3 regions of the Bradyrhizobium sp. WYCCWR 12699 genome follow, and region 2 is predicted to be linked to each of the others. Evidence: predicted binding sites of a transcription regulator. Region 2 holds the regulator's gene; each other region holds the start of a gene.
What was found. The regulator PhoB, encoded in region 2, activates phosphate uptake and scavenging genes when phosphate is short. The targets are predictions, from matches to a motif close to TGTCATNNANCTGTCAT.
Positions count from the first base shown of each region.

Region 1: a site for PhoB is predicted at 2,763-2,779, ahead of RPS27_RS10150 (DUF2794 domain-containing protein). Genes of this name have one in related genera too.
Region 3: a site for PhoB is predicted at 2,351-2,367, ahead of RPS27_RS26960 (RNA degradosome polyphosphate kinase). Genes of this name have one in related genera too.

Region 1 covers NZ_JAVTJN010000022.1:56,700-61,632, forward strand. The annotation lists gene acnA (aconitate hydratase AcnA) at 1-1,239, shown strand, start outside; gene RPS27_RS10145 (DUF1223 domain-containing protein) at 1,470-2,246, shown strand; gene RPS27_RS10150 (DUF2794 domain-containing protein) at 2,839-3,213, shown strand; gene RPS27_RS10155 (GNAT family N-acetyltransferase) at 3,321-3,851, opposite strand; gene RPS27_RS10160 (Bax inhibitor-1/YccA family protein) at 4,167-4,933, opposite strand, start outside.
Region 2 covers NZ_JAVTJN010000030.1:275,133-280,065, forward strand. The annotation lists gene argF (ornithine carbamoyltransferase) at 1-827, opposite strand, end outside; gene RPS27_RS12155 (aspartate aminotransferase family protein) at 827-2,032, opposite strand; gene RPS27_RS12160 (GcrA family cell cycle regulator) at 2,490-3,002, shown strand; gene phoB (phosphate regulon transcriptional regulator PhoB) at 3,075-3,782, opposite strand; gene phoU (phosphate signaling complex protein PhoU) at 3,820-4,536, opposite strand; gene pstB (phosphate ABC transporter ATP-binding protein PstB) at 4,548-4,933, opposite strand, start outside.
Region 3 covers NZ_JAVTJN010000036.1:439,599-444,531, forward strand. The annotation lists gene purM (phosphoribosylformylglycinamidine cyclo-ligase) at 1-773, opposite strand, end outside; gene RPS27_RS26950 (CDP-alcohol phosphatidyltransferase family protein) at 931-1,473, shown strand; gene RPS27_RS26955 (DnaA ATPase domain-containing protein) at 1,607-2,284, shown strand; gene RPS27_RS26960 (RNA degradosome polyphosphate kinase) at 2,442-4,634, shown strand; gene ppx (exopolyphosphatase) at 4,650-4,933, shown strand, end outside.

The sequences.
Region 1 (4,933 bases), on a different contig from region 2:
AAGGATCTCGACAAGGTCGGCTTCAACCTTGTCGGCTTCGGCTGCACCACCTGCATCGGCAATTCCGGTCCGCTGCCCGAGGAGATATCGAAGTCGATCAACGACAACGGCATCGTCGCCGCCGCCGTGCTCTCCGGCAACCGCAACTTCGAAGGCCGCGTCTCGCCCGACGTGCAGGCGAACTATCTCGCTTCGCCCCCGCTGGTCGTCGCCCATGCGCTCGCGGGCAGCGTCACCAAGAATCTCGCGGTCGAGCCGATCGGCGAGGGCAAGGACGGCAAGCCGGTGTACCTCAAGGACATCTGGCCCACGACGAAGGAAATCAACGCCTTCATGAAGAAGTTCGTGACCTCGACGATCTTCAAGAAGAAGTATGCCGACGTGTTCAAGGGCGACGCCAACTGGCGCAAGATCAAGACGGTCGAGAGCGAGACCTATCGCTGGAATATGTCTTCGACCTACGTGCAGAACCCGCCCTATTTCGACGGCATGAAGAAGGAGCCGGAGCCGGTCACCGACATCGTCGAGGCGCGCATCCTCGCCATGTTCGGCGACAAGATCACCACCGACCACATCTCGCCGGCCGGTTCGATCAAGCTCACCTCGCCCGCGGGCAAATATCTCAGCGAGCACCAGGTGCGTCCCGCCGACTTCAACCAGTACGGCACGCGCCGCGGCAACCACGAAGTGATGATGCGCGGCACCTTCGCCAACATCCGCATCAAGAACTTCATGCTGAAGGGCGCTGACGGCAACATTCCGGAAGGCGGTCTCACCAAGCACTGGCCCGACGGCGAGCAGATGTCGATCTACGACGCCGCGATGAAGTACCAGCAGGAGCAGGTGCCGCTGGTGGTGTTCGCCGGCGCCGAATACGGCAACGGCTCCTCGCGCGACTGGGCTGCCAAGGGCACGCGCCTGCTCGGCGTGCGCGCCGTGATCTGCCAGAGCTTCGAGCGCATCCATCGCTCCAACCTGGTCGGTATGGGCGTGCTGCCGCTGACCTTCGAGGAAGGCACCTCCTGGTCGTCGCTCGGCCTGAAGGGCGACGAGAAGGTCACGCTGCGCGGCCTGCAGGGCGACCTCAAGCCGCGTCAGAAGCTCACCGCGGAGATCGTCTCCGGCGACGGCTCGTTGCAGCGCGTTTCGCTGCTCTGCCGCATCGATACGCTGGACGAGCTCGACTACTACCGCAACGGCGGTATCCTGCACTACGTGCTGCGCAAGCTCGCGGCCTAAGCGCGGATTTGTGAACGGTGGCTCACTGCGAAGTGAGTAGAAGGTTAAATGAAGGCGGCCTATCACAAGGCCGCCTTTCATGCGTTTGCGGCACGTTCGGATGGACCCGCGCGGCGGAAAACGGTCTTTGGACGGTTATCTGGACGGATGAAGTATCGTGCCCCGTAAGACTACGGTGACCATCAGGCGATAAGATCCCCCTCCACGAGTGACGGTGTGTGACGTTCGACATGACAACAATGACGGCTTCTCATCTGGTTTCACGTTGGTCCGGTGCCCTCTGGTCGAGTGCTCTCGGCCTTTGTGCCATCGTCGCCGTCGTCGTTCCCGCCTCTGCCGATCCCCGCGCCGTTGTCGAATTGTTCACCTCGCAAGGCTGCTCCTCCTGTCCGCCCGCCGATCAGATCATCGGCGATCTCTCCAAGGATCCGTCGATCATCGCGCTGAGCATGCCGATCGATTATTGGGACTATCTCGGCTGGAAGGACACGCTGGCGGATTCGCGCTTCTCTGCACGACAGCGTGCCTATTCGAAGATGCGCGGCGACCGCGAGGTCTACACCCCGCAGGTCGTGGTCAACGGCTCGACCCATGTCATCGGCAGCGACCGTACCAGCATCGAGAATGCGATCGGCAAGACCGACAAGGGTGTGGGCGTGATGAGCGTGCCGGTGACGATGTCGCTCGCGGGCAAGCAGATCAACGTCTCGGTGGCCGCGAGCAAAGAGCCGGCCGTCTCGCATGGCGAGGTCTGGATCTGCTCGATCGCCAAGTCGGTCCCGATCGCAATCACCCGCGGCGAGAATCGCGGGCAGCAGGTCACCTATCACAACGTGGTGCGCAACCTGCTCAAGGTCGGTGACTGGACCGGACGTTCGGAAAGCTGGACGGTGCCGATCGAGAATTTGACGCGCGACGGCGTCGACGGCGCGGTGGTCTACGTCCAGGACGGCAGCCGCGAGCGGCCGGGTCCGATGCTCGGCGCGGCGTACACGTCGCTGCATTGAAGTAAGCACAGCATCTCGGCAATTGTTGCTCGTCATTCCGGGGCACGCGAAGCGCGAGCTAGGGTGCGCAATTGCGCACCTGAGAATCCATCTATCCATGGACAAGCTGAGGAATGGATTCTCAGATGCGCAATTGCGCATCGTAGTTCGCGCAAGAGGCGCGCCTCGGAATGACAGCGCGCCAGCAACATCCCGACACAAACAAAAAAGGACCAACTTGCGTTGGCCCTCCTTGTCGTGCGTACAGACCCGATCCTGTTCGACCCCGGGGGGCTGGGGGCTGAGGAATCCGGAACCGAAAGGACCGGGTCAACGCACATGAATCTTTTCGCAGTGCAGGGCGGCAGTCGCTAGGCGGAAAAGCGGCGAGACTATGATTCCTTCTAACGATCCCGTGACGGTTTGCCGCGACAGAGTTCCACCTTTGCGTGTGCCCGGCATCGCACCTGATTCGATCGGTTGAATGAAGGAAGGACGAGTTCCATCAAGAGCCTTGCGGCGAGGGACGGATGGCGCAATCATACCATTGTCATGATCCGGTTCCGGGGACGGTTCGCGGACGGGTTCAAGTCATGCGATGAGGAGGCTCTCCATGAGTCTGATGTCGGAGGATGCCGATCCGAGCGAGCAGCGCGCGGCGGCGCGCCCCGCCGCTGCGAATGCGCAACAACTGAGCCGGGTGACGTTCAACCGGCTCGAGCTGCACCGCATTCTCAATCTCTACGGCCGCATGGTCGCCGACGGCGAGTGGCGCGATTACGCCATCGACTTCCTGAAGGACCGCGCGGTGTTCTCGGTCTATCGCCGTGCCTCGGAAGTGCCGATCTATCGCATCGAGAAGGATCCACGGCTGGCGCGCAAGCAGGGCATGTACAGCGTGATCTCGGCGACGGGCCTGATCCTGCGCCGCGGCCACGAGCTCGAGCGCGTGCTGCTGGTGATCGACCGGAAACTGGCGGTGGTGTAGCCACTGACCCCGTTGCCCGAATGGAGCGAAGCGCAATCCGGGCCGTTGTAGCAGCGGATGGACCTGTCCCGGATTGCGCTTCGCTCCCTCCGGGCTACAAGAGCTTCCTACTTCCCCGGCACCGTGCTCGCGCCCTCGCCGAGGTCGCGCTGCATCATCACCGTGTCCAGCCAGCGGCCGAATTTCAGCCCGACATTGCGATGCGTGCCGATCATCTTGAAGCCGCCCTTGGTGTGCACGCCGATCGAGCCGGCATTGGCGGAATCGCCGATCACCGCGATCATCTGGCGAAAGCCGCGCGCCTCGCATTCGGCGACCAGCCGCTCCAGCAACGCTGAGCCGACGCCGCGGCGATGGAAGGCGGGATCGAGATAGATCGAGTTCTCGACCGTGAAGCGATAGGCCGGCCGCGGCCGGTAGGCGCCGGCATAGGCATAGCCGGCAACGCGGCCGTCGAGCATGGCGACGAAATAGGGATAGCCGCCATCGACAAGCGCGCGATAGCGGCGCGTCATCTCCGAGAGGTCGGGCGGCTCCAGCTCGAACGTGGCGGTGCCCTCGCGGACGGCCTGCTGGTAGATGGCGGTGATGGCGGGAAGGTCGGCCTCGGTTGTGGGCCGGATGTCTGCTGCAGTCATGGGGCGAAGATTAAAGCGTTCCCGGGACGGCTGGAAGGGGCGAACGGCCTTTCCACGTCGTCATTGCGAGCGAAGCGAAGCAATCCAGAAATGCATCTGCGGAGGGACTCTGGATTGCTTCGCGGACTTCGTAATGAAGGGAAAGGCATCTCTTGTAGCCCGGATGGAGCGCAGCGAAATCGGGACAGGTATATCGGCTGATGCGACGTTCCCGGATTGCGCTGCGCTTCATCCGGGCTACGGGAACGGTGCTCCCGCCCAAACAAAAACCCCGGCCTTTCGGCCGGGGTTCGTGTCGTTCGCTCTGTCCGTCGCTTAGTCGCGCTGGCCGAGCAGCTGCAGCAGCAGCGTGAACAGGTTGATGAAGTTCAGGTACAGCGACAGGGCGCCGGTGATGGCCGCACGCTCTGCGATGTCACCGCCGGCCGAGGCATAGCCGTAGATGTAGTCGTTCTTCAGCCGCTGGGTGTCCCAGGCGGTGAGGCCCGCGAACACCAGCACGCCGACCACCGACACGATGAACTGCAGCATCGAGCTCGCCAGGAACAGGTTCACCAGGCTCGCGATGATGATGCCGATCAGGCCCATGAACAGGAACGAGCCCATGCCGGTCAGGTCACGCTTGGTGGTGTAGCCGTAGAGGCTCAGCGCACCGAAGGTCGCCGCGGTGATGAAGAACACCCGCACGATCGAGGTGTGGGTGAACACCAGGAAGATCGACGACAGCGAGATGCCCATCAGCGCCGCGAACACCCAGAACAGGATCTGGGCCGTCGAGGGCGCGAGACGGTTGATGCCCGCCGAGATCACGAACACCATGGCCAGCGGCGCGAGCATGAACAGCCATTTCAGCGGGCTGACGAACATCGCGTAGCCGAACGGCGTCAGGAACAGCTTGCCGACGCGGACGGATTCCGCCGTCGGAACGTCGGTCACGGCAGCCATGTAGACGCCGAGCGCGGCCAGGCCGGTGATGGCGAGGCCGATGCTCATGTAGTTGTAGATGCGCAGCATGTAGGCGCGCAGGCCGGCATCGACCGTCGCGGCGTCAACACGCCCGGCGGCCCTGCCGAAAGGAGAAG
Region 2 (4,933 bases):
ACCTCATCGGTGACCTCCTCGCCGCGATGGGCGGGCAGGCAGTGCATGAACAGCGCATCCGGCTTGGCCAGCGACATCAGCTTGCCATTGACCTGATAGGGCTTGAGCACGTTGTGGCGATGCTCGCCTTCCTTGTCGCCCATCGACACCCAGGTGTCGGTGACGACGCAGTCGGCGCCCTTCACGGCGGCCTCGGGATCGGTGCCGAGCATGATCGGCGCGCCAGTCGACTTGATAAAGTCGCGCATCGCCTTTTTCGGCGCGAGCTCCGGGGGCGTCGCGACATTGAGCTGGAACTTGAAGCGCTCGGCGGCATGCGCCCAGGACGCCAGCACGTTGTTGTCGTCACCGGTCCAGGCCACCGTCTTGCCCTCGATCGGGCCGCGATGCTCCTCATAGGTCATGAGGTCGGCCATCACCTGGCAGGGATGCGAGCGCCGCGTCAGGCCGTTGATGACGGGCACGGTGGCGTTGGCCGCGAGCTCCAGCAGCGCATCGTGGTTGAGGATGCGGATCATGATGGCGTCGACATAGCGCGACAGCACGCGCGCGGTGTCGGCGATGGTCTCGCCGCGGCCGAGCTGCATCTCGGCGCCGGTGAGCATGATGGGCTCGCCGCCGAGCTGGCGCATGGCGACGTCGAACGACACCCGCGTCCGCGTCGAGGGGCGCTCGAAGATCATCGCCAGCGTCTTGCCTTCGAGCGGCCGCACCGGCTGCTGCGCCTTCTGCTTCGCCTTCATGGCGCTTGACGCCGCGAGCATGCGCTTGAGCTCCGACAGCGGGAGCTCGTTGATGTCGAGGAAATGCTTCGGGGACTTGCTCATCAGCTTGCCCGCTTGGTCTGGCCGGCCGCCAATGCGGAGCAGGCACGCTCGAGCCTGGTGACGCTGTCCTCGATCTCGGCTTCGGTGACGATCAGGGGCGGCAGGAAGCGCACGACATTGTCGCCGGCGCCGACGGTCAGCAGCTTCTCGTCGCGCAAGGCGGCCACGAGATCGCCCGAGGGCACGACGGCCTTGATGCCGATCAGGAGGCCCTCGCCGCGCACTTCGCTGACGATGTCGGGGTGACGGTCGATCACTGAGGCGAGCTTCTGCTTGAGCAGCAGCGACATCTTCTGCACGTGGTCGAAGAAGCCTGGCTTGAGCATGACGTCGAGCACGGCGTTGGCCGCGGAGATCGCCAGCGGATTGCCGCCGAAGGTCGAGCCGTGGGAGCCCGGCCCCATGCCGGCCGCCGCATCCGCGGTCGCCAGCACCGCGCCGATCGGGAAGCCGCCGCCGAGCGCCTTGGCCAGCGACATCACGTCAGGCGTCACGCCGGTACGCCGATAGGCGAACAGATCGCCGCTGCGGCCCATGCCGGTCTGCACCTCGTCGAAGGCGAGCAGCAGGCCCTTCTCGTCGCAAAGCTGGCGCAGCGCCTTGAGGAAATTGGGCGGTGCCGAGCGCACGCCGCCCTCGCCCTGGATCGGCTCGATCAGGATGCCGGCGGTGTTGGGGCCGATCGCCTTCTTGACGGCTTCGAGGTCGCCATGCGGCACCTGGTCGAAGCCGTCCATCGGCGGTCCAAAGCCTTCGAGATATTTTGCAGAACCGGTCGCAGCCAAGGTCGCCAGCGTGCGGCCGTGGAAGGCGCCTTCGAAGGTGATGATGCGATAACGTTCCGGATGGCCCTTGGAGAAGTGATGATGGCGGACCAGCTTGATCACGCCCTCCAGCGCCTCGGCGCCGGAATTGCAGAAGAACACGAAGTCCGCAAAGCTCTCGTTGCACAGGCGCGCGGCGAGCTTCTCGCCGTCCGGGCTCTGGAACAGGTTCGACATGTGCCACAGCTTCGTCGCCTGCTCCTGCAACGCCTTGACCAGCGCGGGATGGGCGTGGCCAAGCGCGTTCACAGCGACGCCCGAGGTGAAATCGAGATAGCGATCGCCATTGGTCGCGATCAGCCAGCAGCCTTCGCCGCGCTCAAAACCGAGGTTGGCCCTGGCGAAAACGGGGAGCAAATGCGGGGCTACGCTGTTAGTCATGACGGTCACTTGATGTTGCGGACGGTGTGAGGCGTGCATTGCGCAACGCACCATTGACCGGCCCGGAAAACGAAACGTGCCGCCTTTTAAGGGCGGCACGCGGGACTATCTTAGGCCTGGTGAAACGGGTGTCAATGCCGCCCGAAAGCCTCGGGAAACGCAGATTCCGTAGTCTTGCGGTGGCGATTTTGCGGGTTTTACACCACGGAACATGTGGAAGCGAGTCGGCGGACTCTTGCGCGTGAGTCACGCCATATTGTAGCGTTTGGGCTGTCAGATACGACATCTCGTGCAGCAGTTCTGATCCCAAGAGTCCTCATGTACCGGCGTAAACGTTCGGGCGCGAGTAGCGCGCCCGGCGAGCCTTAAGGGATTCTGACGGCACGGGTTTTTGAGGCTTAGGCATTCGCCGCACGGACCGCCAGGATGGCAGAAGTGCAGCGAGGGAAAGGGTGCAATGACGGTTTTGACCTGGTCCGACGATCGCGTCGAGCAGCTGAAAAAGCTCTGGGAGGCCGGATTGTCGGCCAGCCAGATCGCAGCAGAGCTCGGCAATGTGACCCGCAATGCCGTGATCGGCAAAGTGCACAGGCTCGGCCTGTCCGGCCGCGCCAAGAGCCCTTCGTCGGCCGCGCCGCGGCCGCGCAAGGCACGCCCGGCGCAGCACATGATGCGGGTGACCCGCCCCATTGCGCGCGGCAACACCGCACTGGCGCAGGCCTTCGAGGTCGAAGTCGAGGCCGAACCGGTCACCTACGACAACGTGGTGCCGATGAGCCAGCGGCTGTCGCTGCTCGAGCTCAACGAGGCGACCTGCCACTGGCCGGTCGGCGATCCCTCGAGCCCGGATTTCTTCTTCTGCGGCGGCAAGGCGCTGTCCGGCCTGCCCTACTGCGCCCAGCATTCGCGCGTGGCGTATCAGCCGGCAGCGGATCGCCGGCGCGCACCGGCGAAGCCGGGCCCGCGGTAAACACGGTCTCAGGCATCGAGACGAAAAAGCGCGCCAGCTGGCGCGCTTTTTGTTGGATTACGGAAGCAGGTCCTACGTCTGCTCCGCCTTCGCAAAGCGATCATCCAGCGCATAGCCGGCGCCGCGGACGGTGCGGATCGGGTCCTGCTCGCGGCCGAGATTGAGCAGCTTGCGCAGGCGACCGATATGGACGTCGACGGTACGCTCGTCGATGTAGATGTCGCGGCCCCAGACGCTGTCGAGCAGCTGCTCGCGCGAGAACACGCGGCCGGGATGCTCCAGGAAGAACTCCAGAAGCCGATATTCGGTCGGGCCGAGATCGATCGGGCGGCCCGAGCGCGCCACGCGGCGCTTGTCGCGATCCAGCTCGATGTCGCCATAGGCCAGCACGGTCGCGAGCCGCTCGGGACTGGCGCGCCTGAGCAGGCCCTTCACGCGCGCCAAGAGCTCCGGCACCGAGAACGGCTTGACGATGTAGTCGTCGGCGCCGGTCGCAAGGCCGCGCACCCGCTCGCTCTCCTCGCCGCGCGCGGTGAGCATGATGATCGGCAGTTGCTTGGTCTCGGGCCGGGTGCGCAGGCGCCGGCACAGCTCGATGCCCGAGAGGCCCGGCAGCATCCAGTCGAGCACGATCAGATCGGGAATGTGCTCTTTGAGGCGGGTGTCGGCGTCGTCGCCGCGCATCACCGTCTCGACGTCATAGCCGTCGCCTTCGAGGTTGTAACGCAGAAGCTCGGTGAGAGCTTCCTCGTCCTCAACCACCATAATGCGTGCGCCCATGGTGTCGTCGCTCCTTAGGTCTTCGGATATCAAGTCTTCAGGTATTCGGGACCGTCGTGGCGAAAGTCGTCATGTCGCCCTTCGGCCGCTTGTCGGTGATCGCCTGGCCCTCGATCATGTAGAACACGGTCTCGGCGATGTTGGTGGCGTGGTCGCCGATCCGCTCGATGTTCTTGGCGCAGAACATCAGATGGATGCAGAACGAGATGTTGCGCGGATCCTCCATCATGTAGGTGAGGAGCTCGCGGAACAGCGAGGTGCAGATCGCGTCGACTTCCTCGTCGCCCTTCCACACGGCCATCGCCGCCGGCAGATCATGCGCGGCATAGGCATCCAGCACCGACTTGACCTGCTGCTGCACGAGGTCGGTCATGTGCTCGAGGCCGCGGAACAGCTTGAGCGGATGGAAGTCGGTCTCCAGCGCGGCGACGCGCTTGCCCATGTTCTTGGCGAGATCGCCGATGCGCTCGAGGTCGGTCGCAACGCGCATGGCGCCGACGATCTCGCGCAGATCCACCGCCATCGGCTGGCGGCGGGCGATGGTGAGCACGGCGCGCTCCTCGATGCGCTTCTGCAGCGCGTCGAGATCGGCGTCGATGGTGACGACGCGCTGGCCGAGCGCGACGTCGCGGCGGATCAGCGCGCCGACGGAATCGACGATCATGCGCTCGGCGATTCCGCCCATCTCGGCGACCAGGCGGGTGAGCTCCTGGAGGTCGGTGTCGAAAGCCTTTGCGGTATGTTCAGAACCCATGTTGCGTCTCCTCAGCCGAACCGGCCGGTGATGTAATCCTGCGTGCGCCGATCGCTCGGCGACGTGAAGATCTTGCTGGTGTCGTCGAACTCGATCAGCTCGCCGAGATACATGAAGGCGGTCTTGTCGGAGACGCGCGCCGCCTGCTGCATGTTGTGGGTGACGATCGCGATCGTGTAGTTCTCGGACAATTCCTGGATCAGCTCCTCGACCTTGGCGGTCGAGATCGGGTCGAGCGCCGAGCAGGGCTCGTCGAACAGGATCACTTCAGGCCGCACCGCGACGGTGCGGGCGATGCACAGGCGCTGCTGCTGGCCGCCGGACAGCGACAGGCCGGAGGCGTTGAGCTTGTCCTTGACCTCGTTCCACAGCGCGCCGCCGCGCAGCGCCTTCTCGA
Region 3 (4,933 bases), on a different contig from region 2:
AAACCGCCGCCGGTGATGTGGGCAAGGCCCTTCACCGCGCCGGTCTCGCGGATCGCCCGCAGGCAGGATTTGACGTAGAGCTTGGTCGGCGTCAGCAGCGCGCCGCCGAGCGTCATGACCGGGGCGAACGGCGCCGGTGCGGCAAAGCCGAGGCCCGATTGTTCCACGATCTTGCGGACCAGTGAGAAGCCGTTGGAATGCACACCCGACGAGGCGAGGCCGATCACCGCATCGCCCGCCGCGATGTCCTTGCGCGGCAACAGCGTACCACGCTCGGCGGCACCGACGGCAAAGCCGCCGAGATCGTAATCGCCGTCCTTGTAGAGGCCTGGCATCTCGGCGGTCTCGCCGCCGATCAGCGCGCAGCCGGATTCGCGGCAGCCTTCCGCGACGCCCGCGACGATCGAGGCCGTGGCCTCGGGGTCGAGCTTGCCGCAGGCGAAATAGTCCAGGAAGAACAGCGGCTCGGCGCCCTGCACCACGAGGTCGTTGACGCTCATGGCGACGAGGTCGATGCCGATCCCGCCATGCAGCCCGGTCTCGATGGCGATCTTGACCTTGGTGCCGACACCGTCGGTCGCGGCCACCAGGACGGGGTCCTTGAAACCGGCCGCCTTGAGGTCGAACAGCCCGCCGAAGCCGCCGATCTCGGCGTCGGCGCCGGGCCGCGCCGTGGCGCGCACCATCGGCTTGATCAGATCGACCAGGCGGTTGCCCGCGTCGATATCGACGCCTGAATCGGCGTAAGTGAGGCCGTTTTTGCGGTCGGTCATGCCCGATTTCCAGTGGGTTTGCGGCTGGTTACGTCGAATTCCGGGGACGCGCAATGGCTCGCATGGCGCACCGCCATATACTATGTAGAGATATCAACCGGTTCAGCCTCCCGAGAGGCCGGATTCGAGGTCAGACCGGGTGCCGGGAAGCGCTTTCGTGAGTATTCCGAACATCATTACCCTGGGCCGCATCATGCTGGTCCCGATCATCGTCTGGGCCATCGTGTCGAGCCAAATGGAGGTCGCGTTCGCCGTCTTCCTGATCGCCGGTATCAGCGATGCCGTGGACGGCTTCCTGGCCAAGCGCTTCAACATGACGAGCGAACTCGGCGCCCTGCTCGATCCGCTCGCGGACAAGGCCCTGCTGGTCTCGATCTACATGGCGCTGGGGATCTGGGGGGCGATTCCGCGCTGGATCGTGATCCTGGTGGTCTCGCGCGACATCATGATCGTCGCCGCCGTGATCGTGTCCTGGCTGTTCGACCGGCCCGTCGAGATGAAGCCGTCGAAAGTGTCCAAGCTCAACACCGTTGCGCAAGTGGCGTTCGCGGCGCTGGTGCTGGCGGCGCTTGCCTTCGGCTTCAAGCCGGCCCCTTATGATATCATCCTGATGGGCCTCGTCACGGTCTTCACGCTCTCCTCGGTGTCGCTCTATCTCGTCGAGTGGCTGCGGCACATGAGCACGATCGAGGCCAAGTAAGAGTGGCCAAGTAAGAGTGGCCAAGTAAGAGCAGACCAAGTGAGAGGAGAAGCGGCCGCGCAAAAGGCCAACTCCGCTCGATCAAGTCGCATTCTTCAAACGGGCCGGCACGCCGGCATGGAGCAAAGCAAGCGTGGCAGGCCGCGTCCATCCCCGACAATTGGCGTTTTCGCTTCCGCATGCGGAGAGCCTCAGCCGGGACAATTTCCTTGAAGGCCCCGCCAACGCGGCTGGTCTGGCCCTGATCGAACGCTGGCCGGAATGGCCGAACCGGATCATGTGGCTGGCCGGCCCGGAAGGCAGCGGCAAGAGCCACCTCGCGGCGATCTGGGCCGAAATGTCGGGGGCACGCTCGACCGTCGCCAACGCCCTGACGGCCGCAGGCGTTCCGGGCGCGCTCGCCACCGGCGCGCTGGTGGTCGAGGATAACAGGGCCAAGGACTTCGACGAACGCGCCCTCTTCCACCTGATGAACCTCGCCCGCGAGGACGGCGCCTATGTGCTGTTCACCGGACGCGAGGTGCCGGCGGCGCTGGAGATCGAGCTTCGCGACCTGCGCTCGCGCCTGCGCGCGGTGCCTGTTGTCACGCTGCTGCCCCCCGACGACCAGCTCTTCCGCGGCCTGATCGTCAAATTCTGCGCCGACCGCCAGCTCAATGTGGACGAGAGCGTGGTCGGCTACCTCGCCACCCGCCTGGAGCGGTCCTCGGCCGCGGCCCGCCAGGCCGTGGAACTGCTCGACAGCGAGGCCCTGCGGCTCGGCCGCCCCGTCACCAGGGCGCTGGCCGCCGAGCTGCTCCGGGACGCCTGACCCCGGTCTACCCCGCACCACGGCCGGACGAAGCCCGCTTGACGCCGCCAAGCGGCGGAACATCAATGTCATCGAAACGTCATCGCTCTAACACATGCTCCCGCAGGTTTTGCGCATAGATCGCAAAGTGAGGCGAGACAGGATGGACCGGCTTCTGATGGACTCTGCGCAAGCTATTGAAACTAAAGAAAAAGCCCCGGAAGCCGAAGGCCCGCCGGCGATCGCATCGAGCCCCGAACGGTTCATTAATCGCGAGCTCTCCTGGCTGCATTTCAACCGCCGCGTCCTGGAGGAATCGGTCAATCCCAGCCACCCCATGCTCGAGCGGGTGCGATTCCTGTCGATTTCCGCGAATAATCTCGACGAGTTCTTCATGGTCCGGGTCGCCGGCATCAAGGCGCAGATCCGCGAGGGCATCGCCGAACGCAGCCCCGACGGCCTGACGCCATCCGAGCAGCTCGCCCTGATCAATCGCACCGTCTCCGAACTCGCCTCCGACCAGCAGGCGATCTGGCGCGACCTGCGCGGCACGCTGGCCGATGTCGGCATCGTGCTGGTGGACGGCAAGGACGTCACCAAGGCGGAACGGACCTGGATCGAGGACTACTTCCTCAACAACGTGTTCCCGCTGCTGACGCCGCTGGCGATCGACCCGGCGCACCCCTTCCCGTTCATCCCGAGCCTCGGCTTCACCATCGCGCTCCAGCTCACGCGCGCCGCCGACGGCAGGCAGATGAACGCGCTGATCCGCATGCCCGGCAAGATCGACCGCTTCATCCGCCTGCCGGCCGAGGGCAAGACCGTTCGGCTGATCTCGCTGGAGCAGGCCACCGCCCTGTTCATCAACCGCCTGTTCCCCGGCTACAATCTGCACGGCCAGGGCGCCTTCCGGATCATCCGCGACTCCGAACTCGAAATCGAGGAAGAGGCGGAAGACCTCGTCCGCCTGTTCGAGACCGCGCTGAAGCGCCGCCGCCGCGGGTCGGTGATCCGGCTCGAGATCGACGCCAAGATGCCGGAGCAGCTGCGCAGCTTCGTCCAGCACGCACTCTCGGCCGCCGACGACGAGGTCTTCCTGGTCGACGGCGTGCAGGCGATGAACGAGCTCTCGCAGCTCACCCGCCTCGACCGCCCCGACCTCGAATTCACCCCTTACGTGCCGCGACATCCCGAGCGCGTGCGCGAGCATGGCGGCGACATCTTTGCCGCGATCCGTCAGAAGGACCTCGTCGTCCATCACCCCTACGAATCCTTCGACGTCGTGGTGCAGTTCCTGCAGCAGGCCGCGCGCGACCCCGACGTCGTCGCGATCAAGCAGACGCTCTACCGCACCTCCAACAACTCGCCGATCGTGCGCACGCTCGCCGAAGCCGCCGAGGCCGGAAAATCGGTCACGGCGCTGATCGAGCTGAAGGCGCGCTTCGACGAGGAAGCCAACATCCGCTGGGCGCGCGACCTCGAACGCGCCGGCGTGCAGGTCGTTTACGGCTTCCTCGAGCTGAAGACGCACGCCAAGCTCTCGATGGTGGTGCGCCGCGAGGGCGGCAGCCTCACCACCTATGTCCATACCGGCACCGGCAACTATCACCCCGTCACCGCGCGCATCTACACCGATCTCTCCTACTTCACCTCCGATCCGACCATCGGCCGCGATGCCGCGCGCGTGTTCAATTTCATCACCGGCTATGCCGCGCCGAGCGATCTGGAAAAGATGGCGGTGTCGCCGCTCACCCTGCGCAAGCGCATCATCGAGCACATCCAGGGCGAGACCGCGCATGCGCGGCACGGCCGCCACGGTGCGGTCTGGATGAAGATGAATGCGCTGGTCGATCCCGACATCATCGACGCGCTCTACGAGGCCTCCCAGGCCGGCGTGCAGGTCGAGCTCGTGGTGCGCGGTATCTGCTGCCTGCGCCCTGGCATTCCCGGCCTGTCCGAGAACATCCGCGTCAAGTCGATCATCGGGCGCTTCCTGGAACACGGCCGAATCTACTGTTTCGGCATGGGCCAGGGTCTGCCGAGCGCCAAAGCGGCTGTGTATATCTCGTCCGCCGACATGATGCCGCGCAACCTCGACCGCCGCGTCGAGGTGCTGTGTCCGCTGCAAAATCCGACGGTGCATCAGCAGGTTCTCGAACAGATCATGGTCGCCAACCTCAAGGACAATGAGCAGAGCTGGCAATTGTTGCCGGATGGGTCTTCAACGCGTATGAAGACCGCGAAGGGCGAGGAGCCTTTCAACGTCCACAACTACTTCATGACAAATCCGAGTCTGTCTGGCCGTGGAAAGTCGCTCAAGGAATCCTCGCCGCGTCGTCTCACGCGCCGGAACGAACGCCATCAATCCTGATCGGGGATGTCCGACGTGAAGCGGCCGCGCAAGCGCGGCTCGAGCGTCGCGGTCATCGATATCGGTTCCAATTCGGTCCGTCTCGTCGTCTACGAGGGACTGACGCGGAGCCTCATCCCGATCTTCAACGAAAAGACGTTGTGCGGTCTCGGGCGCGAGGTGCAGAGCACCGGCCTGCTCGCCCCTGACGCCGTCGACAAGGCGCTGACCTCGCTCAAGCGCTTTCGCGCGTTGTGCCGCGTCATGCAGGTCGGCCGCGTCTTCGCGATCGCGACCGCGGCCTGCCGCGACGCCTCCAA